DNA from 3 places in the Rhizobium sp. KNZ2-6A genome. Region 3 is predicted to be linked to each of the others. Evidence: predicted binding sites of a transcription regulator. Region 3 holds the regulator's gene; each other region holds the start of a gene.

Region 1 (10,099 bases), on a different contig from region 3:
CGTTGATAATGATGTCGTGCCGATCCGCCAGTCTCTCGGCGCCTGGACGGCAGCCGAGGTCGGCGCGCATTTCTTCGACAATGTCAGCAACGAACAGACCGCCGCGCCGCGTACGCTGGTTATTCATGAAGTGATGGGCCGCCACTGTGGCTGGCTGACGGCCGCAACGGCGCGCGCCTATATCCAGAAGACCAGCGCCAACGAATATGTCGACGGCTTTATGATGAATGCCGAATTGAAGCGCATCGACGGCCTTTATCTGCCGGAAATGACATTCGATATCGAGGCGGAAGGCGAACGCCTGCGCGCTAGCATGGAAAAGACCGGCCAGGTGACGCTGTTCGTGTCGGAGGGTGCCGGTCTCGACGCCATCGTCGCCGAACGCGAAGCCGCCGGCGAAAGCGTCAAGCGTGATGCCTTCGGCCACGTGAAGATCGATACGATCAATGTCGGCGGCTGGTTCCAGAAGCAGTTCGCCGCGATTATCGGCGCCGAACGCTCCATGGTGCAGAAGTCGGGCTATTTCGCACGCTCCGCGCCCGCAAATGGCGAAGATCTCCGCCTGATCCAGGGCATGGTCGATCTCGCTGTGGAAAGCGCGCTCAACAAGGTATCGGGCGTCACCGGCCACGACGAAGGTCAGGGCGGCAAGCTGCGCGTCATCGAATTCCCCCGCATCAAGGGCGGCAAGGCGTTCGACATCACGCAGCCGTGGTTCGCCGACGTGATGGACCATATCGGTCAGAAATACACGCAGGCATGATCGACCGGCGACCAATCGGACTGATCTGTGATCAAGCGGCCTGATCTGTGGATCAAGTGGCCTGATCTGCGGATCAAGCGGCCTGATCGATGATCAAGCGGCCCGATCGTGATCAAGCGGATTGACGGATCGCAACTCCGGTGTCTTTGCTGGCGGCGGAAGAGGAATAGAGGAGGATTCTATGTCCATCGAAACCTGGCTCGCTTTCGCCGCCGCGTCCTGCATCATGCTGGCCATACCGGGTCCGACCATTCTCCTTGTCATATCCTATGCGCTGGGCCACGGCCGCAAGACGGCCTTGGCAACCGTGACCGGCGTCACTTTGGGCGATTTTACGGCAATGACCGCCTCCCTGGCCGGCCTTGGCGCCCTTCTCGCCACTTCAGCGACATTGTTCACGATTCTTAAGCTGATTGGCGCGGCCTACCTCGTTTTCCTCGGAATCAAGCTGTGGAGAGCACCGATCGTGACGGGTCCGTTGGGCGACAATGACAATCTCCCCGAGGAAAAACCGTTAAAAATCATGCTGCACGCATATGTTGTAACGGCACTCAACCCGAAAAGCATCGTGTTCTTCGTCGCCTTTGTGCCGCAATTTCTCGACCTATCGAAGCCATTTCTTGAGCAAACACTTATTTTGGAGGCAACCTTCCTCACTTTGGCGGCCCTGAACTCGCTCATTTACGTGTTCGTAGCCGACATGGCACGCGGCTTCATCCGCAAGGCAAGCGTGCAACGCGCCGTCAACAGAACGGGCGGTACCCTGTTGATTGCCGCCGGCGCCGTGACCGCCGGTTACCGCCGGATGGCCGCCTGAGGCGTTGCAGGGTTGCGGCCCGTTCACGGATAGGTTAATGGGGATTCATAATTTTATCGATCCTGTGATCGAATTTGGCGGTCCTGTGACCGAATTGCATCGAAATTAGGTTTGGCTTTTCGAAAGTGACAGAATGGTAGCGATCGGATTTCCCAGCCTGAAGCGCAGCGTTGCCTTTTCGGCAATGATGTGCGGCGCTCTCGCCGGGTGTGCAAGCACTCAGCAGCAGACGTCTCAGGCAGAACTCCCGTCGGCACACACCAACGTGCCGCATCCGAATACGACCCTGACCGCAACCGGCGCTGCCTCGTCGACCGGCGGCACGGCAATGGCCGCGGTAGCGCCGACATTCATCGGCCCGCGGCAGCCGCAGCAACAGGTGGCACTGGCAAAATCCGGCCGTGTTGCGCCAGGCTCGGTAAACGCCGCTCCCGGCGCCATGAACCAGCAGCAGATCGATGCAGCGCAAGCGCGTTTCGGTACCCCGGCGGCAAACGCGCCCAACCAGGGAACCGTCGCCATTGCCGCGGCAACCGGTGCGCCCGCAGGCAATACGACGACGGCTGCCGCCTATGCCGCATCCGACGTGCCGCTTGTGCCTTCCGTGGTCGCGATCCCGATGCCCAATCCGGCACGCCCCGGCGACGCTGCCCTGACGCCGGTCTCGGCCTCTATTGCGCAAGGCGAGCCGACCATTCCGATGACGTCGGATGTTGCCGCCATTCAGGTTGCCGTCCCGACACCGCGTCCCGGATCCCAAGCGCAGGCTGAAGTCGCTTTCGCGACGCCGGCACAGATCGGCCAGCCACGCTATGTGGATAACCGTATGCATTATGACTTCAATTTCGACAGCAGCGGCCCGACCGTCGTTCCCGCGGTGGTGATGACCAGCACCGCGAATTACGATTCAGACGTCCCGGCCGAGGAAAAGGGCTACGTCTCCAAGCTTATCCAGAAGTACGCCAAGCTCTACGAAATCCCGGAATCGCTGATCCATCGCGTCGTTCACCGCGAGAGCCGCTATAATCCGAAGGCTTACAACCGGGCCGGATATTTCGGCCTGATGCAGATCAAGTACAACACGGCCAAGTCCATGGGTTACCAGGGCCCGGCGTCCGGCCTCCTCGATGCGGAAACCAACATCAAATACGCCGCCAAATATCTGCGCGGCGCGTGGATGACGGCAGACAGCAAGGCCGCAAACAAGGAAAGCAATGCCGTCCAGCTCTATGCACGTGGCTACTATTATGATGCCAAGCGCAAGGGCCTGAGCGATGTCGCCAACGGCAATTACTGATTTTACCGAGACATTTTGAACGCTGGTTTGCAACGGTTCGGCATTTCATGGAAACGCCGAACCGTTCCGTCTCTTCGTCTTGCATTCCGGGCGGAAAGCCGCCGCGCCCCTTTCCGAGACTTCCTTTAGAGCCGGATGATTTCAGGTCGAATCGAGCTGAAATCTGAATCCGTCTCTAAATCAAAAAGTTAGAGCGGGATGTCGCCCGAAAACCGCTCACACTTTTCGGCATCCCGCTCTAGCTCGAGGCCGGCTTTATCACATCCATGATCCGCTTCAGCAGAATTTGCGGCCGGTAGTCCGCCCAACTTGGCGTCAATCCCATTCGCACGACAACGAGATTGGCGGACGGAACGATGGCTACCGTCTGGCCGTCGTGGCCGCTCATCCAGAACGTATCTGCGGGTAGGCCGAATTGCGCATTCGAGCCGCCGGGACCTGCAAGCCAGGCCTGGATCTGAGAGTAAACACCTTCCGACGCCTTTGTCGGCGTACGCATGGCGCCGACGAAACCCTCCGGCAGCAACCGATGCCCGTTCCAGACACCGTCCTGAAGCAGGAACTGACCGAAACGCGCCCAGTCGCGAGCATTGGCGTAAAGATAGGAGCTGCCGACAAAGGTCCCGCGCTCATCGGCCTCCAGAACGGCGCTATACATGCCGAGCGGCCCGAAAAGCGCTTCGCGTGGATAGGAGACGGCGGCGCTCAGATTGGGCAACCGATTCATCCAGAGGCGCGAAAGCAGGGTTGCCGTGCCGCTCGAATAGCTGAAGCGCGCGCCTGGCGCTGCGACCTGACGCGCACCGGCCGCGACGCTGGTCGTATCCGGATCGAGATAGAGCATGCGTGTCACATCGGACACGCTGCCATAGGACTCGTTGAAGACAAGACCGCTCTCCATGGCAAGAAGATCGCTGAGCTTGATATTCTTGCGCTCGTCCGCGCTCCATTGCGGCAACAGGTTTTGATCGTCGAAAGACATGCGTCCCGCCAGCATCAGACGGCCGATAATGGCGGCATTGACCGTTTTCGTCATGGACCAGCCGATGAGAGGCGTCGCCTTGTTGAAACCGTCGCCATAGTTCTCGGCGACGATGTGCCCGTCCTTGACGACGACGACGGCCCGCATGGCGGGCCCGGCGAGATCCGGGTTCGTGACGATATTGGCAAGCTTCGCGCTCTGCTCGTCCTGGCCGACGCTAACCGCATCCCCATCCGGCCATAGCGCATCGCTCTTCGGTGCCTTGATCTTGTTCAGGAAGACGGCGCTGCGTGCCGCCTGCAAATCGCCATCAGGCACTGTCGTGCAGCCGAGCGCCCCGCGATAAAGCGCATAATTCGGCGCAAACAAACCAAGGAAACGGGCGGTCACCACACCTTCGTCGCGATCGACGGAAACGCGAACGAGCTTCAGCGCCGGATTGCCGGGGGCCTGCACGTCGTCTTCCAGCACCTTGTCCGGATCGCGTTTTGCCACGAACGTGTTCGAGCAGATGATCTTTGCAGCATAGCCATCACCAACTCTCAGCAATTCCGGCGGGTAAAGGGAAAGCCAGATGGCTCCGCCGGCGACAATGATCAGCAGCAAAACAATAAGAGCCCCGATCACTCTCGATATCAAACGCATGTCACACACCCTCCAAAAGGTACGCGGAGACAATCAGGAAACGCAGCAATATGAAAGACCTATGATGGCTGCGGCTCCTTAAATATGTGCAAGGGTGCTTTTCCGCCGGATCTGCCAACAGCCCGCGTCATCAGACTGTAGCATTGCCGGGTTACACGCCCTGAACTTCACAAATCGGTGACAAGACTCAGATGACGGAATTCGCCCCGGATGCCGGTCTCCAAAAGAACCGGAAACTCAAGGACGCTCTCCTGCAGCACAAGGCGCTATCCAAGGCCGGCCTCTCCGAGCGGCTCTTCGGAATGTTGTTTTCCGGCCTTGTCTATCCGCAAATCTGGGAAGATCCGGATATCGACATGGAGGCGATGGAGCTTCAGCCGCATCACCGCATCGTGACCATCGGCTCCGGCGGCTGCAACATGCTCGCCTATCTCTCGCAGAACCCTGCCTCGATCGATGTCGTTGACCTGAACCGCCATCACATCGCACTCAACAAGCTGAAGCTCGCAGCCTTCCGCTTGCTGCCTGGCCATGCCGATCTGGTGCGCTTCTTCGGCACACCAGGCGTTACCGCCAACAGCCAGGCCTACGACCAGTTCATCGCATCGCGCCTCGACGCGGCAACCGCCAATTATTGGGACGGTCGCGACCTCTATGGCCGCCGCCGGATCACGGTCTTCAATCGCAATATCTATAAGACCGGCCTTCTCGGCCGCTTCATCGGCGCAGCCCATGTGTTGGCGCGCCTGAACGGCGTTCGTCTCGACAAGATGACGCAAGCCCGCACCATGCGCGAACAGCGCCAGTTCTTCGAGGAAGAGATCGCTCCGATCTTCGACAAGCGGGCCGTTCGCTGGCTGCTCGGCCGCAAAAGCTCGCTCTTCGGCCTCGGCATTCCGCCGCAGCAGTATGACGAACTCGCAAGCCTTGCGGGCGACGATTCCATTTCCGCCGTGCTGAAGCACCGTCTTGAAAAGCTCGCTTGTCACTTCCCGATGCGCGACAATTATTTTGCCTGGCAGGCGTTTGCGCGCCGCTATGCCGCCCAGCATCAGGGTCCCCTGCCCACCTATCTCAAGCCGGAGCACTATGCCGCGATCCGTGCCAATGCCGACCGCGTCGACGTGCATCACGCCAATTTCATCGAGCTTCTGGCCTCCAAACCGGCCGCCTCGCGCGATCGCTACATCCTGCTCGATGCGCAGGACTGGATGACCGAAGAACAGCTCAACCATCTCTGGGCCGAGATTACCCGCACGGCCCGCGAAGGCGCCCGCGTCATCTTCCGCACCGCCGCTGAAAAGAGCATCATCGAAGGTCGTCTTTCTCCGGCGATCCGCGACCAGTGGGTCTATTTCGAGGAACGATCACAGGAACTCAATGCACGAGATCGCTCGGCCATCTACGGCGGCTTCCACATCTACGGGAAAAAAGCGTGAGCCAGGCGGATACGGGCATGGAAACCGGCGCCGGCAACCATGCCAAGCTGATGGACGGCATGTACCGCTATCAGCGCCACATCTATGACCTGACCCGCAAATACTACCTGTTCGGGCGTGACCGCACGATCGAGCATCTGAATGTGCCTGCCGGCGGCTCCTTCCTGGAAGTCGGCTGTGGTACCGGCCGCAACATGCTGCTGGCCTATCGCCGCTTCCCCTCGGCTCGCCTCTATGGCTTTGATATCTCCCAGGAGATGCTGATTTCGGCGCGAAATAATTTCCGCGGCCTGCAGCGGATGCCGGATTTCCGCGTCGCCGATGCTACGGCTTTTTCGCCCTCTGATTTTGGCGTTAGCGGGTTCGACCGCGTGATGATTTCCTACGCGCTGTCGATGATCCCGGACTGGAAAAGCGCAATCGATGCTTCGCTCGATGCCGTTGCTCCGGCCGGCGAACTGCATATCGTCGATTTCGGCCAGCAGGAAGGCTTGCCGGGCTGGTTCAGGTCGCTTTTGAAGGGTTGGCTGAAGAAGTTCCACGTAGATCCGCGCGCCGACCTTCTGACCGTGCTTCAAGACAAGGCCCAGACACGCGGCATGTCCGTGAAGACCGAAAGGATCGGCCGCGGCTATGCCTGGCGCGCTGTAGCAAGCAAGCCCGGCGCCTGAGCGACGGCGGATTCCAGCGCAAAATCCGTCAAAGAATGCGCCAAGCATAAGAATTTGCTTGAAGATAACGCATTTTTTACGTTGATATGGTGAATAAAGTGGCAAGACCTGCCGGCAACGGTATGGTCTGCCGCTCTTTCGGATTTTCGGGAACCATATTACGGAAGCCAAGTCTTGGGGCAGCAAGATCACTCGCGCCATAACGGGTTACGCATGCGCCGGCTTCTGGCATGTCTACTGCCGCTCGCCCTCTTCTTGAATGGCTGCACGACGGGCTATGACGCCCTCTCGACAGCCGCCCTTCCCAAGACCAGGTTCAGTGATACGAAACCACAGGATTTCGGCCGCGACCATCCGCAGCGCCATCCGATCCACGGCATCGACGTTTCCAAATGGCAGGGCGATATCGATTGGAAAACCGTGAAGGGGTCTGGCGTCGCCTTCGTCTTCATCAAGGCGACGGAGGGCAAGGACAGGATCGATCCGCGCTTTACGGAATATTGGCAGGAAGCCAGCGCCGCCGGACTTCTGCACGCCCCCTATCATTTCTTCTATTTCTGCTCCACCGCCGACGAACAGGCCGATTGGTTCATCCGCAATGTGCCGAAGGATACGATGGCGCTTCCACCTGTGGTCGACGTCGAATGGAACCCCGGCTCCCCGACCTGCAAGACCAGACCGGCTCCTGAAACGGTGCGAACGGAAATCAAGCGTTTCATGGATCGCCTCGAAGCCTATTACGGCAAGCGCCCGATCATCTATACGTCGGTCGATTTCCATCGCGAAAATCTTGTCGGTTACTTCAAGGATTATCACTTCTGGGTCCGCTCGGTCGCCAAGCATCCGAAAGAGACCTATGCGGATCGCAGCTGGGCCTTCTGGCAGTATACGTCGACGGGCGTCATTCCCGGCATCAAAGGCCCAACGGATATCAATGTTTTCGGCGGTTCCGAGCAGAACTGGCAAAACTGGGTGGCGGCAGTAGAGAAGCAAGGAAATTCTTAAGGCCGACTCCATTTCACTCTTGCTTATGTCACAATCTTCTGTGAAAGCGACCCTATTCTATCACCTAGGAAGGATCGCTCATGGATCGTCACACTATTCGACGCAGCGCTCTTGCGTTGCTCTTCGCTTCAGCCATGACCGGTACGGCGATGGCGCAGAGCACGGCTCCGGCCTCAGTGCCGCCCGCGAGCAGCGATGCCACTCCAAAAGTAGCTTGCGGCGGCGATCTCACGGCTTTTCTGGCCGGTGTGAAGGCTGAAGCGATTGCGGACGGTGCGGATGCCGCAGCCGCCGACAAGACGCTCGCCGGCGCCCAGATCGACCAGAAGGTCCTCGCCATGGACCGCAGCCAGGGCGTCTTCCGCCAGACCTTCCTCGAATTTTCTCAGCGTACCGTCAGCCAGGGCCGTCTCGATATCGGTCGCCAGAAGATGAAGCAATATGCCGATGTCTTCGCCAAGGCTGAAAAGGACTATGGCGTTCCTCCCGGCGTCATCACCGCGTTCTGGGCCATGGAAACGGATTTCGGCGCCGTTCAGGGCAACTTCAATACCCGCAATGCGCTGGTCACCCTCTCGCACGACTGCCGCCGGCCGGACTTCTTCCGTCCGCGCCTGATTGCGCTGATCGAGCTGGTGCAGCGTGGCGACGTCGACCCGGAAACAACCACAGGTGCATGGGCAGGCGAAATCGGCCAGACGCAGATGCTGCCCCCCGATATCATCGCTTACGGCACCGATGGTGATGGCGACGGCCATGTGAATTTGAAGACGAGTGCACCCGACGTCATTCTGACGACGGCAAGATTCCTCCAGCATCTCGGCTTCCAGCGCGGCCAGCCCTGGCTGCAGGAGGTAACGGTGCCGGATAATCTCCCCTGGGAAAAATCCGGCATCGGCGGCACGCTTACGGCAGGCGACTGGTTCCAGCTCGGCGTCAAGCCCCGCGACGGCGATACAAGCTTCAGCTCGCTGCCGGCTGCCCTCATCCTGCCGCAGGGCCGCAAAGGCCCGGCCTTCCTGACCTATCCGAATTACAACACCTATCTCGGCTGGAACCAATCGTTCATCTACACGACATCCGCCGCCTATTTCGCCACCCGGTTTGCCGGCGCCCAGCCCTATAGTAAGGGCACGCCCGAGGCAGGCCTCAACGATGTCGACATGAAGGCGCTTCAGACCAAGCTCGTGTCGCGCGGCTACGATGTCGGCAAGATCGATGGCATTCTCGGCTCCGGCACGCGCGTCGCCATCCAGAAGGAACAATTCCGCCTCGGCATACCGGCGGACGGCTGGGCAACCACGGCGCTCCTCAACGCGCTTTGATCTCATCTGTTTCTCGATCGAAAAGGCGGCCGCAAGCCGCCTTTTTTGTTTGCAGCAGCCTTTGCCAGCCCCTCGCCCACCAACTGCCGTAGATCCCGACGGAAAACGGGTGGAAACCCGGCCCCCTTCCAGGTTACATGAACCGAAACGGGGGAGATGGTGATGGGTAACGATAACCGGATGAGCGCCTTGACCTGGGGGTTGCTTCTGTTGCTCGGGCTGATCTGGGGCGGTTCGTTTTTCTTTGCTCGTATTGCGGTCCATCACGTCCCGCCCTTTACGCTCGTCCTTTTGCGCCTGTCACTGGCAGCCCTGGCGCTGCATCTCTACCTTGCTGGCCGCTTTGGCATTTATCAGCTATTGCGGACGCAATGGCGACAATTTCTGCTGCTGGGGCTTATCAACAATGCCGTGCCGCATACCCTGATCTTCTTCGGTCAGACGCAGATGGGCGCCGGTCTTGCCTCCATCCTCAACGCAACCACTCCGATCTGGACCGTCCTGATCGGCAACCAGCTGACCACCGACGAACGCCTCACTCCGGCCAAGCTCATCGGCTGTTTCCTCGGATTGATCGGCACGGCGGTGCTCCTCGGACCAAGCGTCACCACCGGCGGCTCGGTTCCCTTCTGGGCACTCTCACTGCCGATCCTCGCGGCGATTTCCTATGGTTTTGCCGCAATCTACGCCAAGCGCTTCAAGGGCATCGCCCCACCCGTCGTCGCAGCCGGTCAATTGACCGGCTCCTCGCTGATCATGCTGCCGGTCGCTTTGATCGTTGACCAGCCCTGGTCTCTTGCCGCGCCGCCGGCAACGGCGATTGCCGCTATTCTGGGCTTGGCGCTGCTGTCGACAGCTTTCGCCTATATTCTCTACTTTCGCATCATGGCGCTTGCCGGCGCCACGAACGCTTCACTAGTGACCCTGCTGGTGCCGCCAAGCGCCCTTCTGCTAGGCTTCCTGTTCCTGGATGAGCGGCTTGGCGTCGCTGAGATCGCCGGCATGGTGCTCATCGGCGCGGGCCTGCTCGTCCTTGACGGCCGGCTGTATGCATGGATGAAACACGGCGTAAGAACGCGCGTGACATGATCGAATGCTCCGCCGAGTGGCCTGCGGTCACAGCATGTTAATACTTATTCACAACCCGTCACCTGC
Region 2 (10,099 bases), on a different contig from region 3:
CGTACGCTGGAATGGTCCACCTCGTCGCCGCCGCCGGCCTACAACTTCGCCTTCACGCCGATCGTCTACGATCACGACGCGTGGTGGGACATGAAGAACCGCGGCTTCAAGCGTCCGACGGAAGGCTTCATCCCGATCCACATGCCGAAGAATACCGGCACGGGCATCATCCTCGGCGTTCTCTCCATCGGCTTCGCATTCGGCATGATCTGGTACATGTGGTGGCTTGCCGCCATTACCTTCGCCGCGATGATCGTCATCACGATCGGCCATACCTTCAACTATAAGCGCGACTTCTACATTTCCGCCGACGAGGTCGTGGAGACCGAGAACGAGCGTACGAAGCAGCTCGCAGGACAGGTATAATCTATGACCTCTCAAACCGCACACGCTCCCAAGGATGGCGAAACGCCCGCCTTCTACCTGACGAAAGAGCATCATCCGGAAGGCAGCACGCTGCTGGGCTTCTGGCTCTACATCATGAGCGACTGCCTGATCTTCGCAGTCCTCTTCGCGACCTTTGCCGTGCTCGGCCACAGCTATGCGGCCGGCCCGTCTCCGGCCGACCTGTTCGAGCTGCCGCTCGTCGCCGTCAACACGGCGATGCTGCTCTTCTCCTCCATCACCTACGGCTTCGCCATGCTGGCGATGGAGAAAAACAACAAGTCGGGCACGCTGATGTGGCTGACGATCACAGGCATCTTCGGCGCACTCTTCATCTTCTTCGAACTTTACGAGTTCTATCACCTGATCCTCGACGGCGCCGGTCCGCAGCGCAGCGCCTTCCTGTCGGCCTTCTTCACGCTGGTCGGCACGCACGGTCTGCACGTCACCACCGGCATCGTCTGGCTGATCACGCTGATGGTGCAGGTCGGCCGGTACGGCCTGATCGCGGAAAACAAGCGTCGCCTGATGTGCCTTTCGATGTTCTGGCACTTCCTGGACGTCGTCTGGATCGGCGTGTTTTCCCTCGTCTACCTCATGGGAGTTCTCGGATGAGCTCGAACGCAGACCATTCGCATCATTCCGCCGACGCCCACGATCACGGCCATCATGGCGGCCACGAGGCCGCGCACGGCACCTTCAAGAGCTACATGACGGGGTTCATCCTCTCCGTCATCCTGACCGCCATTCCCTTCTGGCTGGTCATGGGCAAGGTTTTCTCCGATCCGGCCGTCACCGGCGCGATCGTCATGATCCTCGGCGCGATCCAGATCATCGTGCACATGATCTACTTCCTGCACATGAACACCCGCTCGGAAGGCGGCTGGAACATGATGGCGCTGATCTTCACCATCGTGCTTGTCATCATCGCCCTTTCCGGCTCGCTCTGGGTCATGCATCACCTCAACGCGAACATGATGCCCATGTCGCCCGAGATGATGCGCAACATGCCATAAGACCGAGCGGCGGGCCTTCAGGCGAAGGCCCGCCCTCTTCCCGGTGTGAAAATTCCGCCGGACGCTGCGCGGTGCATGCCTGAAAATGCCAGGAGCCGCAGCCGAATATTCCCGACCACGCGTGATCTTCAGCGAAGAGAATTGAATCTCCCGAAATCATGCGGCAGCGCGTCCCCGGAGACCAGCGCCATGACCGACATTTCCTCGACCACATCTAAGGGCAAGCCGCGCTCGACGCTTACCCTTGTCATCTGGGTATCGCTGCTGCTGCTCCTGACCGCGCTTCTCATCGGGCTCGGCACCTGGCAGGTGAAGCGGCTGCACTGGAAGCTGGATCTGATCGCCCGGGTCGACGCGCGCGTGCATGCGCCGGCGGTTCAGGCACCCGGCCCGGCACAATGGGCCGAGATCAACGCCGAAAACTCCGAATACAGGCATGTGCAGGCGAGCGGCATTTTCCTCAACGACAAGGAAACGCAGGTCTATGCCTCGACCGCGCTCGGCCCCGGCTATTGGATCCTGACGCCGCTGAAACTCGCCGACGGCACGATCGTCATCATCGATCGCGGCTTCGTTCCCATAGAGAAGCGCAATCCGGGCGCGCGCCCCGAGGGCCAGATCGGCAGCGAAACGACCGTTACCGGCCTGCTGCGGATCAACGAGCCAAAGGGCACGCTGATCCGCTCGAATATGCCGGCAGAAGAGCGCTGGTATTCGCGCGACGTGACTGCGATCGCGGCGGCCCGCGGCCTGGAGAACGTGGCGCCCTATTTCATCGATGCCGATGACACGAAGAACCCGGGCGGGTTTCCCGTGGGAGGGCTGACGCAGATCAGCTTCCCGAACAGCCATCTCGTCTATGCCATCACCTGGTACGGGCTGGCCGCGATGACCTTCGGCATGGCCGCCTATCTTATCCATGTCGAGCGACGTCGGGCAAAGGCCGCCCGCTGATCGCCAGAACATTTCCGTTTTAAACAGAATCAAGCCCGCTTCGCACTTTTCCTAGAGTTCCCCTATGCCGCCATCTTCGGGAAACGAAGCTGCCAGCGGCGGCCGTCGCTTGTCATTTCGACGATGCCGAACGGTTCGACGTCGACAGCCCAGAATGCGGCTGCCGGTGCCTGCAGCACATGCTGAACGGCGGCGCGGATGACGCTCGCATGGGTAACGACGACGATATGGCCGGTATCGTCAAGGTGATTTCCCATCCATTCGCCGACACGCCTCATGACCGCCGACAGGGATTCGCCGCCATGCGGGGCAACCGATGTGTCCGTCATCCATAGCGTCAGGGATTCCGCGTCCTTTTCATGCAGTTCGGCAAGCGATTGCCCCCGCCAGTCGCCATAATCGCATTCGCGCAAGGCGACGTCCGGAATGGCGTCGAGACCGAGGACGCTGGCCGTCTGGCGAGCACGCAAGGCAGGGCTCGTCCAGACCCGATCGATCGCGCCAAGCCCGAAGGACAATGATTGAGCCTGCTGCGTTGCCTTCGCTTCCAAGGGTTCATCATCCGGAAAGCAGCCCGCTCGATTGGCTTGCGTCGCCCCGTGGCAGATCCAGCTCAGATGTGTCTTCATGAGGTTCCCAACTCCATCCCCTGCCGCGCTCTTGTCGCGATTTCACATCGCAGTGGCGTTTGATTGACAACTATCTTTACAAATAGATATAAACTTGCACTTGCGGGTGTGGAAGCCGGTGGAAACCCGGCGCGGTCGCGCCACTGTAATCGAGTACGTAAGTTTCGCCCTCGAGAGCCAGACCCTTCCCGCAAGAACCCTTCCGCAAATGGAACGCGCTTTTCTTGAAAAGGGAAATACAATGTCCGACACCACTTTCGCACCGTCCGCAATTCCGCAGCCGATCCCGCTCGGCCAGATTTTGCCCTGGGCCGTCTTTGCCGGCCTGCTGATGGTGCTGGCGATCTACTTTATCGGCGCGGAAGAAGGTGCGACCTCGCTCATCTCGGGGATGTATGTGCACGAATTCGTGCATGATGCCCGTCACCTTCTCGGCTTCCCCTGCCACTAAGGGGTCAGGAACATGGTTGGACGTCTTTTGCTCCGCGGCATGATCGTCGGGGCCCTTGCCGGTATTCTCGTTTTTGCCTTTGCCCACACTTTCGGCGAACCGCTGGTCGATTGGGCCATCGGTTTTGAGGAAAAGGCCGCGCAGGCAGCCGGCGAGGCATCGGAGCCGGAAATCGTCAGCCGCGCCACGCAGTCTGGCATCGGCCTCTTTACCGGCATCGTGATCTTTTCGACGGCGATCGGCGGCTTGTTCGCGCTGGTCTTCTCCTTCGTCTATGGCCGCTTCAGCAAGCTCAGCGCGCGCGGCACGGCAGCGCTGCTCGCAATTGCCGCCTTCGTGACGATTTCGCTGGTCCCCTACATCAAATACCCTGCAAACCCGCCGGCAATCGGCAATCCCGACACGATCGGCGCGAGAACCGAACTGTTCTTCATCATGATCGTCGCATCCGTCGTCGGCATGATCGTTGCCGTCGGTTTCGGCCGCCGGCTGGTCGCACGGTGCGGATCCTGGAACGGCGCGATCATCGCCGGCATCGGCTACATCGTCTTCATCGCGCTCATCCAGTATCTGCTCCCGCCGATCAACGAAGTGCCGGAACAATTCTCGGCCGTCGTGCTCTGGCGCTTCCGGATCGCCTCGCTCGGGATGCATGCCATCCTCTGGACCACTCTCGGACTTGCCTTCGGAGCTTGGGCCGAACGCCAGCTGCCGCAGGTGCGCTACCGCAATGCGGCCCTTCGCCGGGCCTGAGATGTCGGGCAAACCAGCTCCCGCGCACCACATGCGCGGGAAACGCCATCATGCGGGCGGGCTGCTTGCGGCCCTCTGTTTCTTGTTGTCCGCTTGGCCGACGATGGTTGCCGCCCATGGCGGCTCCTCCGGAAGCCAAGCCGGCATCCCGATACCAAGCCTCACCCATGGCGAAATGGCTGTGATCGCGCCTTACTACGGGCGGATCATTTCGCTTGCCGAGAGCGCATCCGACACCGACGAAACCTTCCGGCGCCTCTTGAATTTCGCGCAGATCCAGCGCGCCTATTGCCTCTGGGGCCTGATGCCCGGCAGCGTCAGCGACGAGGAAAGTCCGTTCAACGAGTGTTCGCACGCCTCTCTTGCGGCGGCGAAGGCGGTGCTGCTCCAGATGCGGACGATGATGGACGAAAAAGAAGCGGTCGGCGACATCGTCTCGGATATCGACACGGCGCTGGTGCGCAACAATCTCTCGCTCATCCTGTGCAAATTCAGCGGCGAGAGCTTCAATACGGCCGATCTCATTCGTCCCAGGCTCGAAAATATCGTCTTCGACGTCAGAAGCCTGACGGCCATTCTGGCGGCCGTGTTTGCGCTTGTCGCGGCACTATGGGCGGCGGCACGCGCTTTGCGGCCGATGCCGCATCCTTAAAGGAAACACCGCCGCTGGCGGCGGCGGTGCATGTCATTTTCCACTGAGGCGGATTACCAGTAGCGCGGACGACCGCGCCAACCGTCATCATCGCGCCAATGGCGATGATGACCATGCCAGCCCCAAGGCGGCGGCGGTGGCGGTCTGTAGTAACCCCAACGCCGCGGCGGCGGCCCCCAACGGTTCGGGCGGCACTCGCCCCAACGCGTCACATGCCAGCCACGGCCGCAGGCATAATCTACTTTCACGACCGGCACGGAGGCCGTTGTCCCAACGGCTGGGATAGGCATTGCCTCTGCCGAAGATACAACCAAGCTGCCGAGCAAGGCAGCGATGGTAATCACGGACGATCTCATTTTGATGGCCCTCTATCCAAGTCCCTTACATGCAGGATTTAGCACCTAAACGTATGAACGCCGGCTGAACCGAAAAAGGCCTTTTGGCGGCAAAATCAAGATAGCTATTCGGGGCGATATATCCGCAAAGAGCGCCCGGCATCCCGCCAATAGGGCCGGTATCCGCCTTCTCGCGCGTCACGAGAGTTTCATGAACGAGGCTTACACCGAGGATATCAATGGCCATAAAGGAGTTTGGGATGGTCGACCTCGCTTCAAACACTTCCGAGGGTGGCAACGCCAATCACCCAATTCACGGCGCCGGGGGCTCGGCAAAATGGTTTCTGCCGCTCTTCGGCCTGGTCGTGCTCGGTGGCCTCGCCTATGTCGGCTATGCTCTCGGCAGCGACCTTGCCGATGCGGCCGCCGTTCCGTGGATCCTGCTCGGCCTGGCGCTGCTGATCGCGCTCGGCTTCGAATTCGTCAACGGCTTCCACGACACGGCCAATGCCGTTGCCACCGTCATCTACACCCGCTCGCTGCCGGCTGAGTTCGCCGTCATCTGGTCCGGCTTCTTCAACTTCCTCGGCGTTCTGACCTCGTCAGGCGCGGTCGCCTTCGGCATCCTGGCGCTGCTGCCGGTCGAACTGATCCTTCAGGTCGGCTCCGGCTCCGGTCTCGCCATGGTCTTCGCGCTTCTGACCGCCGCCATCATCTGGAACCTCGGCACCTGGTACCTGGGCCTGCCGGCATCGAGCTCGCACACGCTCGTCGGTTCCATCATCGGGGTCGGTCTCGCCAACCAGTTCCTGGCGCCTGCCGGCTCCGCCACCAGCGGCGTCGACTGGTCACAGGCAAGCAATGTCGGCCTGTCGCTGCTGCTGTCGCCGATCATCGGTTTTGCCATGGCCGCAATCCTGCTTTTGGTCGCCAAAGTGCTGATCCGCAACAAGGAGCTCTATGAAGCACCGAAGGGTAATGCGCCGCCGCCGGCCTGGATCCGCGGCCTGTTGATCTTCACCTGCACCGGCGTCAGCTTCGCCCATGGTTCCAACGATGGCCAGAAGGGCATGGGTCTGATCATGCTCATCCTCATCGGCCTCGTGCCGACGGCTTTCGCGCTGAACAAGACGCCGGACTTCAACTATCTCGAAGCTTACAAGGCGGCCTCCACACAAGTCGAGACGGTGCTCGGCAAATATGTGAAGCCGGGCGTTGCCGCACCGGCCGATCCAAAGGCCACCGTCAGCAACGCCGTAAAGACCAAGACCTGGACGGACGCGACGACGCCGGCACTCCAGGCCTATATCCACGCCACGAGCGCCGAGATTGCTGCCTATCCAAGCGTAGAAAAGCTGCCGAACGGCCTCGTCGGCAACGTTCGTAACGACATCTATCTGATCGGTGAATCGCTGAAGCTGATCGACAAGCAGAAGCTGCTGCCGATGAGCGCCGACGACCTCAAGGCCGTGACCAGCTACCACGCCGCCGTCGATCACGCGACCAAGTTCATCCCGCTCTGGGTGAAGGTCGCCGTGGCGCTCGCACTCGGCCTCGGCACCATGGTCGGCTGGAAGCGCATCGTCGTCACCGTCGGCGAAAAGATCGGCAAGACGCATCTGACCTATGGCCAGGGTGCCGCCGCCGAAGTCGTCGCCATGCTGACGATCGGCGCGGCCGACCATCTCGGCTTGCCGGTTTCCACGACGCACGTCCTGTCCTCCGGCGTCGCCGGCACCATGGCGGCGAACGGTTCCGGCCTGCAATGGTCGACCGTGCGCAACATGCTGATGGCCTGGATCCTGACGCTGCCGGCCTCGATCGCGCTGGCCTTCGCGCTGTTCATCGTGCTGCGTCAGGTCTTCTGACCTGCCATATCGGGATCAAACCCTATTCGAAAGCGATGGCGCCCTTCACGGGCGCCATTCTTCTTGCAGCGGTCAACTGCAGCGAGCCTTACCGCACGCTTTCCTTCTTGTTGCCATTGGCACCGAGACCGGAAAGTTTCGCCAGCTCCGAGCGGCGGTGTGCATAGTTCTGCGCAACCATCGGATAGTTGGGCGCCAGTCCCCATTTCTGGCGATATTCCTCCGGCGTCATCCCATAATGCACGCGCAAGTGACGCTTCAGCGTTTTGAATCGCTTACCGTCTTCAAGGCAGACGATGTAGTCGTTCGTCACTGATTTCTTCAAATCCACCGCCGGCACCAGATTGGCGCGGTCGACAGTCGTGCTGCCTACCTCCAAGGCTTGCAGCGCATCGTGGACATCCTTGATCAGCCTGGGAAGGCTATGAAGCGGCACCGCGTTGTGACTGACATAGGCCGAAACAATCTTTACGCAGCCGTCGAACTGGGGACGTGGCTGCGGCTGGGTGGGGATTTTTCTCTCGCTAAAAGAATCCATGATCTTTTCCCGGATTTCACTTGGTTCCTCGCGCGCCGCCCCGCTCGAATTGCATCATGCGCGACGCCCGCTGCCGGACATCCCGCCGTTTCAAATCGCGCCGTCTTTCAGGCGCTCGATTCCCGGTTGCCCCGCGGCCGATCATCGGCCGGGTCTGAAAAATACACCGCCAGCTTGTTGCAAAGGCTGACGAGCGGCATGCCGAGCATGAACGCCGTATGGGTGGGATCTCCACCGCAATGATGCAGCGTTTCGAGAATGAACTTGCGCTCGACATCCTCCATCGTCTGGCCGACAAGTTGGCCGATGGCTGCATCACGTGCCTGCTGCATCGGACGGCCATCGGAAAGATGAAGAGCGATCGCTTTAATCAACCGATTGTCGTTCGCGGTCACGATGACGATATCGGTGGCATGACGGCCGAGTTCGCAAAGGACATAGAGCCCGGTTTCCGCGTCTATCGTCACACGGCCCAAAGCCGCTGCGTCCCGATCGCAAATGAGGATATGCGGTGCGGATCCACCGGAGAACGTGAAGGACAGCGCGTCCGCGCCGTCGGCAAAAGCGGTATGAAGCTGGCTCACCAAAGCGCGGAGCAATGTCTTCGTCTTGAGCTCGCGCGTCGCCCGGGCGGCGGAAACCTGATAATCCGAGGTAAAGGCCGGTTGCTTCATCACGGCGACACCTGTGAAGGCGAACTTGTGACCATGCCTGGCGGGATAACAGCGACAATGCTCATCCCACCCCCCGCAAAACGGCCTTCCCCTTGCGGCGGCGAAGCTGCGCCAACGAAACCGGCTGCGACAGGAAGAAGCCTTGCGCATGCGTTGCGCCGGCCTCTCGCGCAGCGTCGAGCTGCGAACTCGTTTCGATGCCTTCGACGACGACGAAAGGCGCAAAGCAGGCGGCGAAGCCGACAAGATGGGAAAGGCTGTCGCTTCCGTCGCGACCGCGCCTGTTGTCCCGCACGAAGGCGGCGTCGATCTTGACGATATCGGCAGCCACCTGCAGCAGCGACGCCGGCGTGGCAAAGCCGGACCCGAAATCGTCTATCGCGATGCGGCAGCCAAGATCGCGGATCATCTTCATGCGCTCTATGGAGGCGCCGATGACTGGATAGCCTTCGGTGATCTCGACCACCAGTCGGGGGGCAAGCTCCGGCTGGCGGCTGATGCGACCGAAGACATCGGAAAACCGATCCGAGCGGGACAGGCTGGCGGCATTCAGATTGAACCCCAGCACCAGCCTCTCATCCTCCGCCAAAGCAGAGAGCACCATGTCAAGAATACGCAGATCAAGATCGAACCAGCGATCCTGCCGCTCAAGGAAGGAGACAAATGTGCCGGCCACGTGCACGGTGCCGTCCGAATCGGTTACGCGCGCGAGGCTTTCCGCATAGAAGAGCTCGCCGGCATTTGCAGTGTCATGGATCCATTGCGCCGCAAAACCCAGGCCGCCTTCGGCGATCGCCTTCAAAATCAGGGCTCTATGCCCCTCTTCTCCGCGGCTCGCATTACTATTCATAAGATTTCCCTTCGCAGGGGAGCAGGTCATGGTCGACGCTCCGGAAATGGGGAGCGCCGGCTGACAGCAGCGCGCATGACCCCAAAGCATCGGATTTCTGGTATCTAAAATCCGCCTCTTCCATCTTCCAGACACCCACAAACCCCATGTCACCGAGGTTCCCCTTTATCGAAAGCTGGAAACATTGCACCGAAGATCATAGTCGACCCGGCGTCTGTACGACGACAAGCTATTATTTAACTATTTCTAATATGTTAAATAGCGAGCCACGGCAAAGTCAACTGCTGTAGCGCCTTCTTATATGAAACTAAGCTAAAATATTAGTAAACTTCAACAACTATTCACTGCGCGGCGCCTGGAACCACCATCCATTATGCTGTGCGGACTGCACGGCCAAATCCAGGGACGGCAAATCCGGATGCCATAGTCTTTCCCATTCCAGGCTCATGACACCAGTATAATTATCTGTGGCAAGCACCGTGCGCAGCGAAGCCATGGGGAATTCGCCCTCTCCCGGCAGAACATAGCTATAGGGCAGCCTCGGTCCCGGCTTGGAGATACTGTCCTTCACGTGAAGATGCCGGGTATTGTTGCGAACCTGCTTCCAGGTCTTGATGGGATCTTGCCCGCCCTTGCGCCAGGTATGATGTGTGTCCCAAAGAAGCACACAATCGGGCGCCATTTCGAGGAAACGGGGAATGGCATCCGGCAGCGCGAGGAAATCATGTGTCTCGATGATCATGTCGGCACGGAACCCTTCGCGCCTAGCGGTCTCGCGCCACCATTGCAGCGTCGACAGCGCTTCCGCCATTTCGCCCTTGTCACCGGTTTCGCCGCCATCGAAAACCCGCAGCGACCTGACGCCGGCCGCCTCCGCCCAGGGAAGATAGCGCAGGAACTCCTCCTTCGCCTGCGCTGTCGCACCGACAAGACGCAGCGAGGTATTGAAGGCGCATAGGCTTACCGGAGACGCTTTCAGTGCCTTGGCCAGACCA
Region 3 (10,099 bases):
CGCGACGGCTCGCTCGGCCTCGGCGCCACCCGCTCGGAAACGGTTAAGCGCGTCCTGCTGCCGGCAGCGCTTCCGGGTATCGTCGGCGCGCTCTTGATGACCGCCTCGCGCGCGATCGGCGAAACGATGATTGTGGTGCTGGCCGCCGGCGTCGCCGCCCGCATGCAGTTCGATCCCTTCGAGCCCATGACCACCGTGACCGTGAAGATCGTCAACCAGCTGACCGGCGATCTGGAATTCACCTCGCCCCAGACGCTCGTCGCCTTTGCGCTCGGCATTACCCTGTTCTGCCTGACGCTGTGCCTCAACGTCTATGCCCTCTACGTTGTCCGCCGCTACAGGGAGCAATACGAATGAGCGATGTCGTATCCTCCCCGGTGTCGAATATGCCGCGTGGGCTCACACCCGGCGCCCCAGTGCGGCGTGATATCGGCATCAAGCGGCGCTATGCCGCCGAGCGCCGCTTCCGCGCCTATGGCGTCACGGCCGTTATCTTCGGCCTCGTCTTCCTTGCCATCCTGGTCTCGACCGTGGTGCGCACCGGCTACACCGCCTTTGTTCAGACATCGATCACCCTGCCGATCGAATTCACCGAGAAGGTGATCGACCCCACGGCCAAGCGGGTTACCGATCCGAAGGTGCTGATAGCAGCCAATTACCCGGTTCTGGTGCGTGACGCGCTGGTGAAAGCCTTGAATATCGATCCCGCCAATCGTGCGCTTGTCCGCGAGGCGACGGCGATGGTATCTGAGGGCGCGAGGATCGTGTTGCGCGACAAGGTCGTCGCCAACCCCTCGATCATGGGGACGACTGAGAGCGTCACCTTCCTTGCCAGCGCCAATATCGATTCCGCCAACAAGGGCCAGATCGATCTCGCCGTCGACGAGAAGGACCGCAAGATATCCGACCGGCAGGTCTCCTGGATGAAGCAGCTCAGCGAAAGCGGAGCCCTGCACAAGGCGTTCAATAATGGTCTCTTCGTGTCGGGCAATTCCAGCCGTCCGGAAGCCGCCGGTCTCGGCGTCGCGCTGATCGGCTCGCTCTATCTGATGCTGACCGTACTCGTGCTCGCTCTGCCGGTCGGCGTTGCCGCCTCGATCTATCTGGAGGAGTTCGCGCCGAAGAACCGGCTGACGGACCTGATCGAGGTCAATATCAACAATCTCGCCGCCGTGCCCTCCATCGTCTATGGCCTGCTGGGCCTCTCGGTCTTTATCAACATGATGGGGCTGCCGCGCTCTGCCTCGCTCGTCGGCGGGCTGGTTTTGAGCCTGATGACGCTGCCGATGATCATCATCGCGACGCGTTCTGCGTTGCGCGCCGTGCCGCCGTCGATCCGCAGCGCCGCGCTCGGTCTTGGCGCATCGCGCATGCAGGTGGTCTTCCATCATGTCCTGCCGCTCGCCATGCCAGGCATCCTGACAGGCACCATCCTCGGGCTTGCCCATGCGCTCGGGGAGACGGCGCCGCTGCTCTTGATCGGCATGGTCGCCTTCGTCGCCAATTATCCGACATCGCCGCTCGATCCCTCGACGGCGCTGCCGGTGCAGATCTACATGTGGGCCAGCGAAGCCGAGCGTGCCTTCGTCGAAAGAACGTCCGGCGCCATCATCGTCCTGCTTTTCTTCCTCGTCGCAATGAACATCGGCGCCATCCTGCTGCGCCGCCGCTTCGAACGGCGCTGGTAAGGGAGGGCCGAGGAATGAACATGATGAGCGAAGCCGCAAGCGAAAGAGCCTTGGCCAAGAAGATGACCACGATCCCCTACAAGATGATCGGCCAGGACGTCTCGGTTTTCTATGGGGACAAGCGCGCGCTCTTCGACGTCAACCTGAAGATCCGCGCCAATACGGTGACGGCGCTCATCGGCCCTTCCGGCTGCGGCAAGTCCACCTTCCTGCGCTGCCTCAACCGCATGAACGACACGATCGAGACCTGCCGCGTCACCGGCAAGATCACGCTCGACGATCAGGACGTCTACGACAACAGCATCGACGTGGTGGAGCTGCGCGCGCGCGTCGGCATGGTCTTCCAGAAGCCCAACCCGTTTCCGAAGTCGATCTATGAGAACGTCGCCTATGGGCCGCGCATCCATGGCCTGCATCGCTCCAAGGCCGATCTTAATCATATCGTCGAGACCAGCCTGCAGAAGGCGGGTCTTTGGGGCGAGGTCAAGGACAGGCTCCATGATGCCGGCACGAGCCTTTCGGGCGGTCAGCAGCAGCGCCTGTGCATCGCGCGCGCCGTTGCCGTCAGTCCGGAAGTCATCCTGATGGACGAGCCGTGCTCGGCGCTCGATCCGATCGCAACCGCCAAGGTCGAGGATCTTATTCATGAGCTGCGGGAAAACTTCACGATCGTCATCGTGACGCATTCCATGCAGCAGGCAGCCCGCGTTTCGCAGCGCACCGCAATGTTCCATCTCGGCCATCTGGTTGAGGAGAACGACACCGATAAAATGTTCACCAATCCCGACGATTACCGCACGCAGGATTACATCATGGGCCGTTTTGGTTGATGATGGCAGGCGCGCGGACCCTTTCACACAGTTCACCTTGAGGATAGAAAAATGGTCTCCACACACATTCTCTCTGCCTATGACGAAGACCTGAAGTTCCTGACGCGCCGCATTGCGGAAATGGGCGGCCTGGCCGAGCAGATGGTCAGCGACAGCGTACGCGCATTGGTCCAAAGCGATGCCGCCCTTGCGCAGAAGGTCATCTCAGACGACGTCGTTCTCGACCATGCCGAGCGCGAGGTCGGCGACAAGGCGATTGTCACCATCGCCCGTCGTCAGCCGATGGCCGCCGACCTGCGCGAGATCATGGGCTCGATCCGCATCGCTTCCGATCTGGAGCGCGTCGGCGATCTCGGCAAGAATACCGCCAAGCGCGTCATCGCCGTGCAAGGCACCGGCGTTCCGCGTCGTCTCGCCCGCGGCATCGAGCACCTCTCCGAACTGGCGCTGAGCCAGCTCAAGGAAGTTCTGGACGTCTACGCCACCCGTTCGCCCGACAAGGCCGTATCGATCCGTGAGCGCGACGAGGAAATCGACGCCATGTACACCTCGCTCTTCCGCGAGATGCTGACCTACATGATGGAAGATCCGCGCAATATCACCACCTGCACGCATCTTCTATTCTGCGCCAAGAACATCGAGCGCATCGGCGACCATGCCACCAACATCGCCGAGACGATCTATTACATGGCGACAGGCGCGCAGCCGGAAGGCGAGCGCCCGAAGGACGATACCGCCAATACCGTCGGCGCGGTGACGGAATAATCTGGAAGCGAAAAAGGAGACCAAAGGCGCATGGTTCCGAGAGTTGCTGTTGTAGAAGACGAGGAAGCGCTGAGCGTTCTGCTGCGCTACAATCTTGAGGCCGAAGGCTTCGAGGTCGACACGATCCTCAGAGGCGATGAGGCCGAGCTGCGTCTCCAGGAGCGCATCCCCGATCTCTTGATCCTCGACTGGATGCTCCCCGGCGTATCGGGCATCGAGCTCTGCCGCCGGCTGCGTATGCGGCCGGAGACGGAGCGCCTGCCGATCATCATGCTGACGGCCCGTGGCGAGGAAAGCGAGCGCGTGCGCGGGCTTTCCACCGGCGCGGACGATTATGTCGTCAAGCCGTTCTCGACGCCGGAGCTGATGGCCCGCGTCAAGGCGATGCTGCGGCGTGCCCGACCGGAGGTTCTCTCCACGGTGCTGCGTTGCGGCGATATCGAGCTGGACCGCGAAACCCATCGCGTCCACCGCAAGAGCCGCGAAGTGCGGTTGGGGCCGACGGAATTCCGCCTGCTGGAATTCCTGATGTCCTCGCCGGGCCGCGTCTTCTCGCGCTCGCAGCTGCTGGACGGCGTATGGGGGCACGATATCTATGTCGACGAACGCACTGTCGACGTCCATGTCGGCCGCCTGCGCAAGGCGCTCAATTTCTCCAATATGCAGGATGTCATCCGCACCGTTCGCGGCGCGGGCTACTCCATGGAAGCCTGAGCGGGAATACCCGATCAGGCACTCGACATTACAGCGCCGCGCGTCTTTCAAGACGTGCTAAGGTCGCTGTAACACCTTGGAATGCTGCATAATTTTCCCTTAAATCGATTTCGATTTAGGGAATTATGCAGTAGCGGCGGAAACAGAAAACGGGCCCCGAAGGGCCCGTTTCTTTATCTCAGTCATGGGAGCATTTCCAGGAAAAGTGCGGAGCGGTTTTCCGTCCGGGATGCGGGAATGCTCTGAGCATCTCAGCCGCGCGGCTGAGCCGGCCGACGCCGTTCGTGCACTGGCTGGTAGGCCAGGCGCTGATGGTAGGTGCAATAGGGCGATGAATCCGGGCTTTCGTTGCCGCAGAAGTGGAAATCGTCCTTCAGCGGGTCGCCCACCGGCCACTTGCAGGTGCGCTCCGTAAGCTCCGTCAGGCCGAGACGGCGGGAAATCGGAACGACGACGTTCGAGGCCGGGCGATATTGGATCTCGTTGACGGCATCGACTTCGATTTCTTCCTTCAGCATGGTCGCGCCCTGCTGGCGGGTAATCGTGCGGGTTGCGACGCGAGACGTGTAATTCGGAGCGCGGGGCGCGGCACTGCTGCGCTTCGGCGTACGTGCCGCAGTCGCCGTGCCGCCCGCCTTCGCTCGGCCGGGAAGGTTCAGGCGGTGCACCTTGCCGATGACGGCATTACGGCTCACGCCGCCAAGCTGCGCAGCGATCTGGCTGGCGCTTAACCCTTCGGACCATAGCTTCTTCAGCTTCTCGACGCGTTCGTCTGTCCAATTCATGCCCTGTCTCCGCTGTCGCGTTTCCGATGGCAGAATCCCTCACCATTGCCTCGCATGGGATCGAGGCACGAAACGCTTTAAAATTGTGGTGACTAGTTCCGCCGCATGCAGTCTAGCAATTGGTTTTTAACCTAGTGTGAGGCTGACTCCGTGACAAGAGTCGCGGGAATCTTGAGGAATCGATTTCGAGGTTTTCCCCAACTTGCTGCCCCGGCGTGGCATTTCTGCAATAGGCAGTGCCGAACGCATCTCTTTTGGCCGCCAGCGCTTTCTCGCACCTGCTAAATCGCCAGTTTTGTTGACATCGCGGTGCAAAACATCAATAGTGCCCAGGCCGCCGCAAGGCGGCATTTTTGATTTTTTCGGACCCGTTTCATCGAATGGAAGCGATTGGTCCTTAGGGTTGTGATCGAGGAGACATGCCATGGCAGAGACCGCGCCGCTTTACGATACCTATCTGCGTGCTCCGCTGCGGTTCGAGCGAGGCGAGGGCGTCTGGCTGGTTACCGAAAATGGCGAACGCTATCTCGATTTCGCAGCCGGCGTTGCGGTCAATTCGCTGGGTCATGCTCATCCGCATCTGGTTGCCGAACTAAAGGCGCAGGCCGACAAGGTCTGGCACCTGTCCAACCTCTATGAAGTACCCGGCCAGGAAAAGCTGTCGAAGCGGCTGACGGAAGTGACCTTCGCCGACAAGGTGTTCTTCACCAATTCGGGCGCGGAGGCGCTGGAATGCGCCATCAAGACGGCGCGGCGCTATCAATTCGCCAAGGGACATCCCGAAAAGTTCCACATCATCACCTTCGAAGGCGCCTTCCACGGCCGCACGATCGCGACGATCGCCGCCGGCGGCCAGGAGAAGTATATCGAAGGCTTCGGCCCGAAGGCGCCGGGTTTCGATCAGGTGCCGTTCGGTGACCTCGATGCCGTTCGCGCGGCCATCACCGACGCGACGGCCGCGATCCTGATCGAGCCGGTTCAGGGCGAGGGCGGCATCCGTCCCGCGACCAACGAGTTCCTGCGTGGCCTGCGGGAGATCTGCGACGAGCATGGCCTGCTGCTGGTTCTTGACGAAGTGCAGTGCGGCGTCGGCCGCACCGGCAAGCTCTTCGCCTATGAATGGGCTGGGATCAAGCCTGATATCATGGCCGTTGCCAAGGGCATCGGCGGCGGTTTCCCGCTGGGTGCCTGCCTCGCGACGGCGGAAGCCGCCTCGGGCATGAAGGCGGGCACGCACGGCTCGACCTATGGCGGCAATCCACTTGCCATGGCAGTCGGCAATGCGGTGCTGGACATCGTGCTCGCCGACGGCTTCCTGCAGCATGTGCGCGATATCGCTCTGGTGTTCCGCCAGGGTCTCGCCTCGCTGAAGGACCGTTTTCCCGACATCATCGAGGATGTTCGTGGCGAAGGCCTGATGCTCGGCATCAAGGCGGCAATTCCGCAGGCGGAGCTGCTGCAGGCGGTCCGCGCCGAGCATCTGCTGGGTGTGCCGGCTGGCGATAACGTCATCCGCCTCCTGCCGCCGCTGGTCGTGACCGCCGAGGAAGCGCGCGAGGGTCTCGCTCGCCTCGAGCGCGCCGCCGAGCGTGTGCGCACGGCCCGCATCAAGAAATCGGCTTGAACTCAGCGCCCGCAGTCGGGGCGGTTACCGCGCCGCGCGTCGAAGCGACGCGCAAAGGACGCGGTAATACTTAGAAATCGCATAAGCCTTCCCTTAAATCGATGGCGATTTAAGGGGTTATGCGTGCCCCACGCGGGCGTTATTGTTTTTTCTGGAGTACAGGTAAGGACATGGCTTCTCCGAAACACTTTCTCGATCTCTCTGCCGTTCCGGCTGCAGATCTGCGCGATATCATCGACGATGCGATCGTGCGAAAGCAGGCGCAGAAGGCTGGCACGGCCGACAAGCCGCTGGCCGGCAAGATGCTGGCGATGATCTTCGAGAAGCCGTCCACTCGAACCCGCGTCTCCTTCGATGTCGGCATGCGCCAGCTGGGCGGCGAGACGCTGTTCCTCTCCGGCACCGAAATGCAGCTCGGCCGCGCCGAGACGATCGGCGACACGGCGAAGGTGCTGTCGCGCTATGTCGACGCCATCATGATCCGCACGACCGATCACTCGCGCCTGCTGGAACTCGCGGAGCATGCGACCGTTCCGGTCATCAATGCTCTGACCGACGACACGCATCCCTGCCAGATCATGGCTGACATCATGACCTTCGAGGAGCATCGCGGCCCGATCAAGGGCAAGACGCTCGCCTGGACGGGCGATGGCAACAACGTGTTGCATTCGCTGATCGAAGGGGCCGCCCGTTTCGGCTATCGCATGAACATGGCCGTACCCCTTGGTTCCGAGCCGAAGGATCACTATCTGAACTGGGCCCGCAATGAGGGCGCCGAAATCATGCTCTCGCATGATGCCGATCGTGCGGTCGCCGGCGCCGATTGCGTGGTAACCGATACCTGGGTTTCCATGAATCAGGAACACCGGGCTCGCGGTCACAACGTCTTCCAGCCCTATCAGGTCAACAAGGCTTTGATGGCACAGGCCGGCCAAGACGCGTTGTTCATGCATTGCCTGCCCGCCCATCGCGGGGAGGAGGTGACGGACGAGGTGATCGACGGCCCGCAATCCGTTGTTTTCGATGAGGCGGAAAACCGTCTTCATGCGCAAAAGTCGATTCTTGCTTGGTGCCTGGGCGCGATCTGAGGATATGAGCCGCGTCTCGAGGGCGCGGGCGCAGTAGGAGTAAAGCAATGGCCGAAAATGCCGCCTCGCTGGGTCAATTCGATTTTGCCGGTGACGACCATGTCGTCCCCTTCCAGGTGGAAGGGCTCGATGTGCGTGGCCGCGCCGTGCAGCTTGGTCCGCTGCTGGATACGATCCTGGCACGGCACGACTATCCGACGCCGGTGGCGCGGCTGCTGGCCGAGGCGATCGTCCTGACCGTCCTGCTTGGCACCTCGCTGAAGTTCGAAGGTAAGTTCACCGTGCAGACCAAGGGCGACGGTCCCGTCGATCTTCTGGTCGCCGATTTCTCGACGCCGGAGAATGTCCGGGCCTATGCGCGTTTCAATGAGGAGGCGCTGGCAAAGGCCGTCGCCGAGGGCCGTACCGAGCCTGAACAGCTGCTCGGCAAGGGCGTGCTCGCCTTCACCATCGATCAAGGCCGTTTCAGCCAGCCCTATCAGGGTATCGTCGCGCTTGATGGCGCTTCGCTGGAGGAGATTGCCGGCACGTACTTCCGCCAGTCGGAACAGATCCCGACGCGTGTCCGCCTGGGTGCCGCAGAGCTTTTCGATCGCGATGGCGAGGGCAAGCCGCGTCACCGCTGGCGGGCCGGTGGCCTGATTGCCCAGTTCCTGCCGGAAGCCCCCGAGCGCATGCGCCAGCCGGATCTCCATGGCGGCGATGGCGATAGCGGCCTGCGCGATCATGCCGAAGACGATGCCTGGGCGGAAGCGCGCAGCCTGGTGGAAACCATCGACGCCGACGAATTGACGGATCCGCTTGTCGGTACCGAGCGCCTTCTCTATCGCCTGTTCCACGAGCGTGGCGTGCGCGTCTACGAGCCGAAGGCGGTTTTCGATCGCTGTTCGTGCTCGCGCGACAAGCTGAAGGGTGTGCTGAAGGGCTTTACGGCAGAAGAGATCGAGGCCAGCCAGGAGAATGGCGAAATCGCCGTCACCTGCGAGTTCTGCTCGACGACCTATCGTTTCGAAGCGTCGGAGATAGAAGCGGCCTGACGCTGCCGGTTGCGGCGGCTCAGTTCAGCGTGCGCAGCAGGTTCGGCGTATCCAGCGAGAAGGCGGGGATCTTGACATGGAAGAGTTCCCCGTCGTCCGTCTCCATCTGGTAGTGGCCGAACATCATGCCTGACGGCGTGTCCAGCGGACAGCCGGAAGAATATTCATAGCTATCCCCAGGTTTCAGGTGCGGCTGCTCGCCAACCACGCCAGGCCCCGTCACCTCATCCACGATGCCGTTCATATCGGTGATGTGCCAATAGCGCGTCACCAGCTTGACGGCTGTTTTCGAATGGTTGGAGATGACGATGCGGTATCCCCAGACATAACGGTCGTCGTCCGGATCGGATTGCTCCTCCAGATAAAATGGTTCTACGACCACCTCGATGTCGCGTGTGAGGGCGCGATACATGCCTGATACCTTGCCACTGCGCTGAAACGTCCGGTGCGCTTTCAAGCACGGCGGGCGTTCCAGTATTTTCCTTTTCGCGGCATCTTATCCGCTTTCCACTGCTCCCGCAAAGTGCGGGCTATCTAGCGGTATCCTATAACCTATTCCTTCCGTCAAGGAACGGCCTGATGAAAACTTGCGTGAACAGCCAGGGCGCGCCGCAAATCAGCTATTACGGCTAATGATGAAGGTTAACAGAGCGCTCTCAAAAGTATCTCGATCCGCTTGCCATTTGGTCTTACCCGCCTTAGTGCCGCGGGCTCAGCCTCAACGTGCAAAAACGCTTACCGAAATTGCGGGTGCACTTGCGGGCCGGTCATCATATCTGTGTTTCCCGTAATCAAAATCTCCAGATCATATAATTCCTGATCCGGTCTTATGTTCCGCTTCGAAGGAGCCCACGATTTCCCGTCGCGGAGATTTCGGCTATCATCTGATTCTGGCATCGCCCATGCCTCCCCCCTCCACTCGGGAAAGTATATTTCATGCGGGGCCGTCGATATCCAAACCGACTGTTTGAGCGCCTGGCATAAGGAGGGGTTGCGGTCACTGCTCGCAATAGGAGGTTTATATGAGGCTTTCTGCCCCTGTTTATCATTTGAAGCGCAAGGCGAGGCTCTTGTCCCGCCAGCAGAATATCCCCTTGCATGCCGCGCTGGATCGCGTCGCGGCCGGCGAAGGTTTCGGAGGCTGGAGTTTGCTTGCAAGCAAAGCGAACACAGCCGTATCTGTCGGCGAGTTGTATTCGCGTTTAAGCCCGGGTGACCTGGTGTTGATCGGCGCGCGGCGCGGTCACGGCAAGACCCTCATGAGTCTGAGGCTCGCCGTCGAAGCCATGAAGGCTGGCAATCGCGGCGTGTTCTTCACGCTGGAAGACACGGAAAAGGTCGTTCTGGACCGTTTTCCTGTCATCGGCGCCGATCATGCGGAATTTGCGCCGCTATTTGAATTCGACAATTCGGATGCCATCAGTGCCGGCTATATCGCCGAGAGGCTGGCCGAGGTGCCGCGAGGCACGCTGGCGGTGGTCGATTTTCTGCAGCTGCTCGATCAGAAGCGGGAAAAGCCGGAGCTGATGATCCAGGTTCAGACGTTGAAGGCGTTTGCGCGCGCCAGG

The links. Region 3 encodes PhoB, which activates phosphate uptake and scavenging genes when phosphate is short. Its sites were predicted from a motif close to TGTCATNNANCTGTCAT; they were not measured.
Region 1: the regulator PhoB is predicted to act here: its motif matches at 4,630-4,646, upstream of ACPYOP_RS31710 (BtaA family protein).
Region 2: the regulator PhoB is predicted to act here: its motif matches at 5,371-5,387, upstream of ACPYOP_RS12515 (inorganic phosphate transporter).

The regions. Positions count from the first base shown of each region.
Region 1 covers NZ_JBNDIC010000088.1:2,661-12,759, reverse strand. Annotated here, with positions in the region: gene ACPYOP_RS31730 (pyrophosphate--fructose-6-phosphate 1-phosphotransferase) at 1-763, shown strand, start outside; gene ACPYOP_RS31725 (LysE family translocator) at 945-1,580, shown strand; gene ACPYOP_RS31720 (transglycosylase SLT domain-containing protein) at 1,714-2,877, shown strand; gene ACPYOP_RS31715 (serine hydrolase domain-containing protein) at 3,116-4,504, opposite strand; gene ACPYOP_RS31710 (BtaA family protein) at 4,696-5,943, shown strand; gene ACPYOP_RS31705 (class I SAM-dependent methyltransferase) at 5,940-6,614, shown strand; gene ACPYOP_RS31700 (glycoside hydrolase family 25 protein) at 6,828-7,619, shown strand; gene ACPYOP_RS31695 (lytic murein transglycosylase) at 7,700-8,944, shown strand; gene ACPYOP_RS31690 (DMT family transporter) at 9,107-10,033, shown strand.
Region 2 covers NZ_JBNDIC010000014.1:108,859-118,957, forward strand. Annotated here, with positions in the region: gene cyoB (cytochrome o ubiquinol oxidase subunit I) at 1-366, shown strand, start outside; gene cyoC (cytochrome o ubiquinol oxidase subunit III) at 370-999, shown strand; gene cyoD (cytochrome o ubiquinol oxidase subunit IV) at 996-1,400, shown strand; gene ACPYOP_RS12485 (SURF1 family protein) at 1,590-2,354, shown strand; gene ACPYOP_RS12490 (histidine phosphatase family protein) at 2,417-2,983, opposite strand; gene ACPYOP_RS12495 (CbtB domain-containing protein) at 3,225-3,434, shown strand; gene ACPYOP_RS12500 (CbtA family protein) at 3,447-4,187, shown strand; gene ACPYOP_RS12505 (hypothetical protein) at 4,219-4,839, shown strand; gene ACPYOP_RS12510 (GCG_CRPN prefix-to-repeats domain-containing protein) at 4,893-5,195, opposite strand; gene ACPYOP_RS12515 (inorganic phosphate transporter) at 5,435-7,042, shown strand; gene ACPYOP_RS12520 (Ros/MucR family transcriptional regulator) at 7,131-7,580, opposite strand; gene ACPYOP_RS12525 (helix-turn-helix domain-containing protein) at 7,688-8,254, opposite strand; gene ACPYOP_RS12530 (EAL domain-containing protein) at 8,316-9,104, opposite strand; gene ACPYOP_RS12535 (sugar phosphate isomerase/epimerase family protein) at 9,442-10,099, opposite strand, start outside.
Region 3 covers NZ_JBNDIC010000016.1:22,060-32,158, forward strand. Annotated here, with positions in the region: gene pstC (phosphate ABC transporter permease subunit PstC) at 1-357, shown strand, start outside; gene pstA (phosphate ABC transporter permease PstA) at 354-1,688, shown strand; gene pstB (phosphate ABC transporter ATP-binding protein PstB) at 1,703-2,518, shown strand; gene phoU (phosphate signaling complex protein PhoU) at 2,570-3,283, shown strand; gene phoB (phosphate regulon transcriptional regulator PhoB) at 3,314-3,997, shown strand; gene ACPYOP_RS13430 (GcrA family cell cycle regulator) at 4,249-4,782, opposite strand; gene ACPYOP_RS13435 (acetylornithine transaminase) at 5,207-6,406, shown strand; gene argF (ornithine carbamoyltransferase) at 6,577-7,494, shown strand; gene ACPYOP_RS13445 (Hsp33 family molecular chaperone) at 7,542-8,531, shown strand; gene apaG (Co2+/Mg2+ efflux protein ApaG) at 8,551-8,943, opposite strand; gene ACPYOP_RS13455 (DNA helicase) at 9,554-10,099, shown strand, end outside.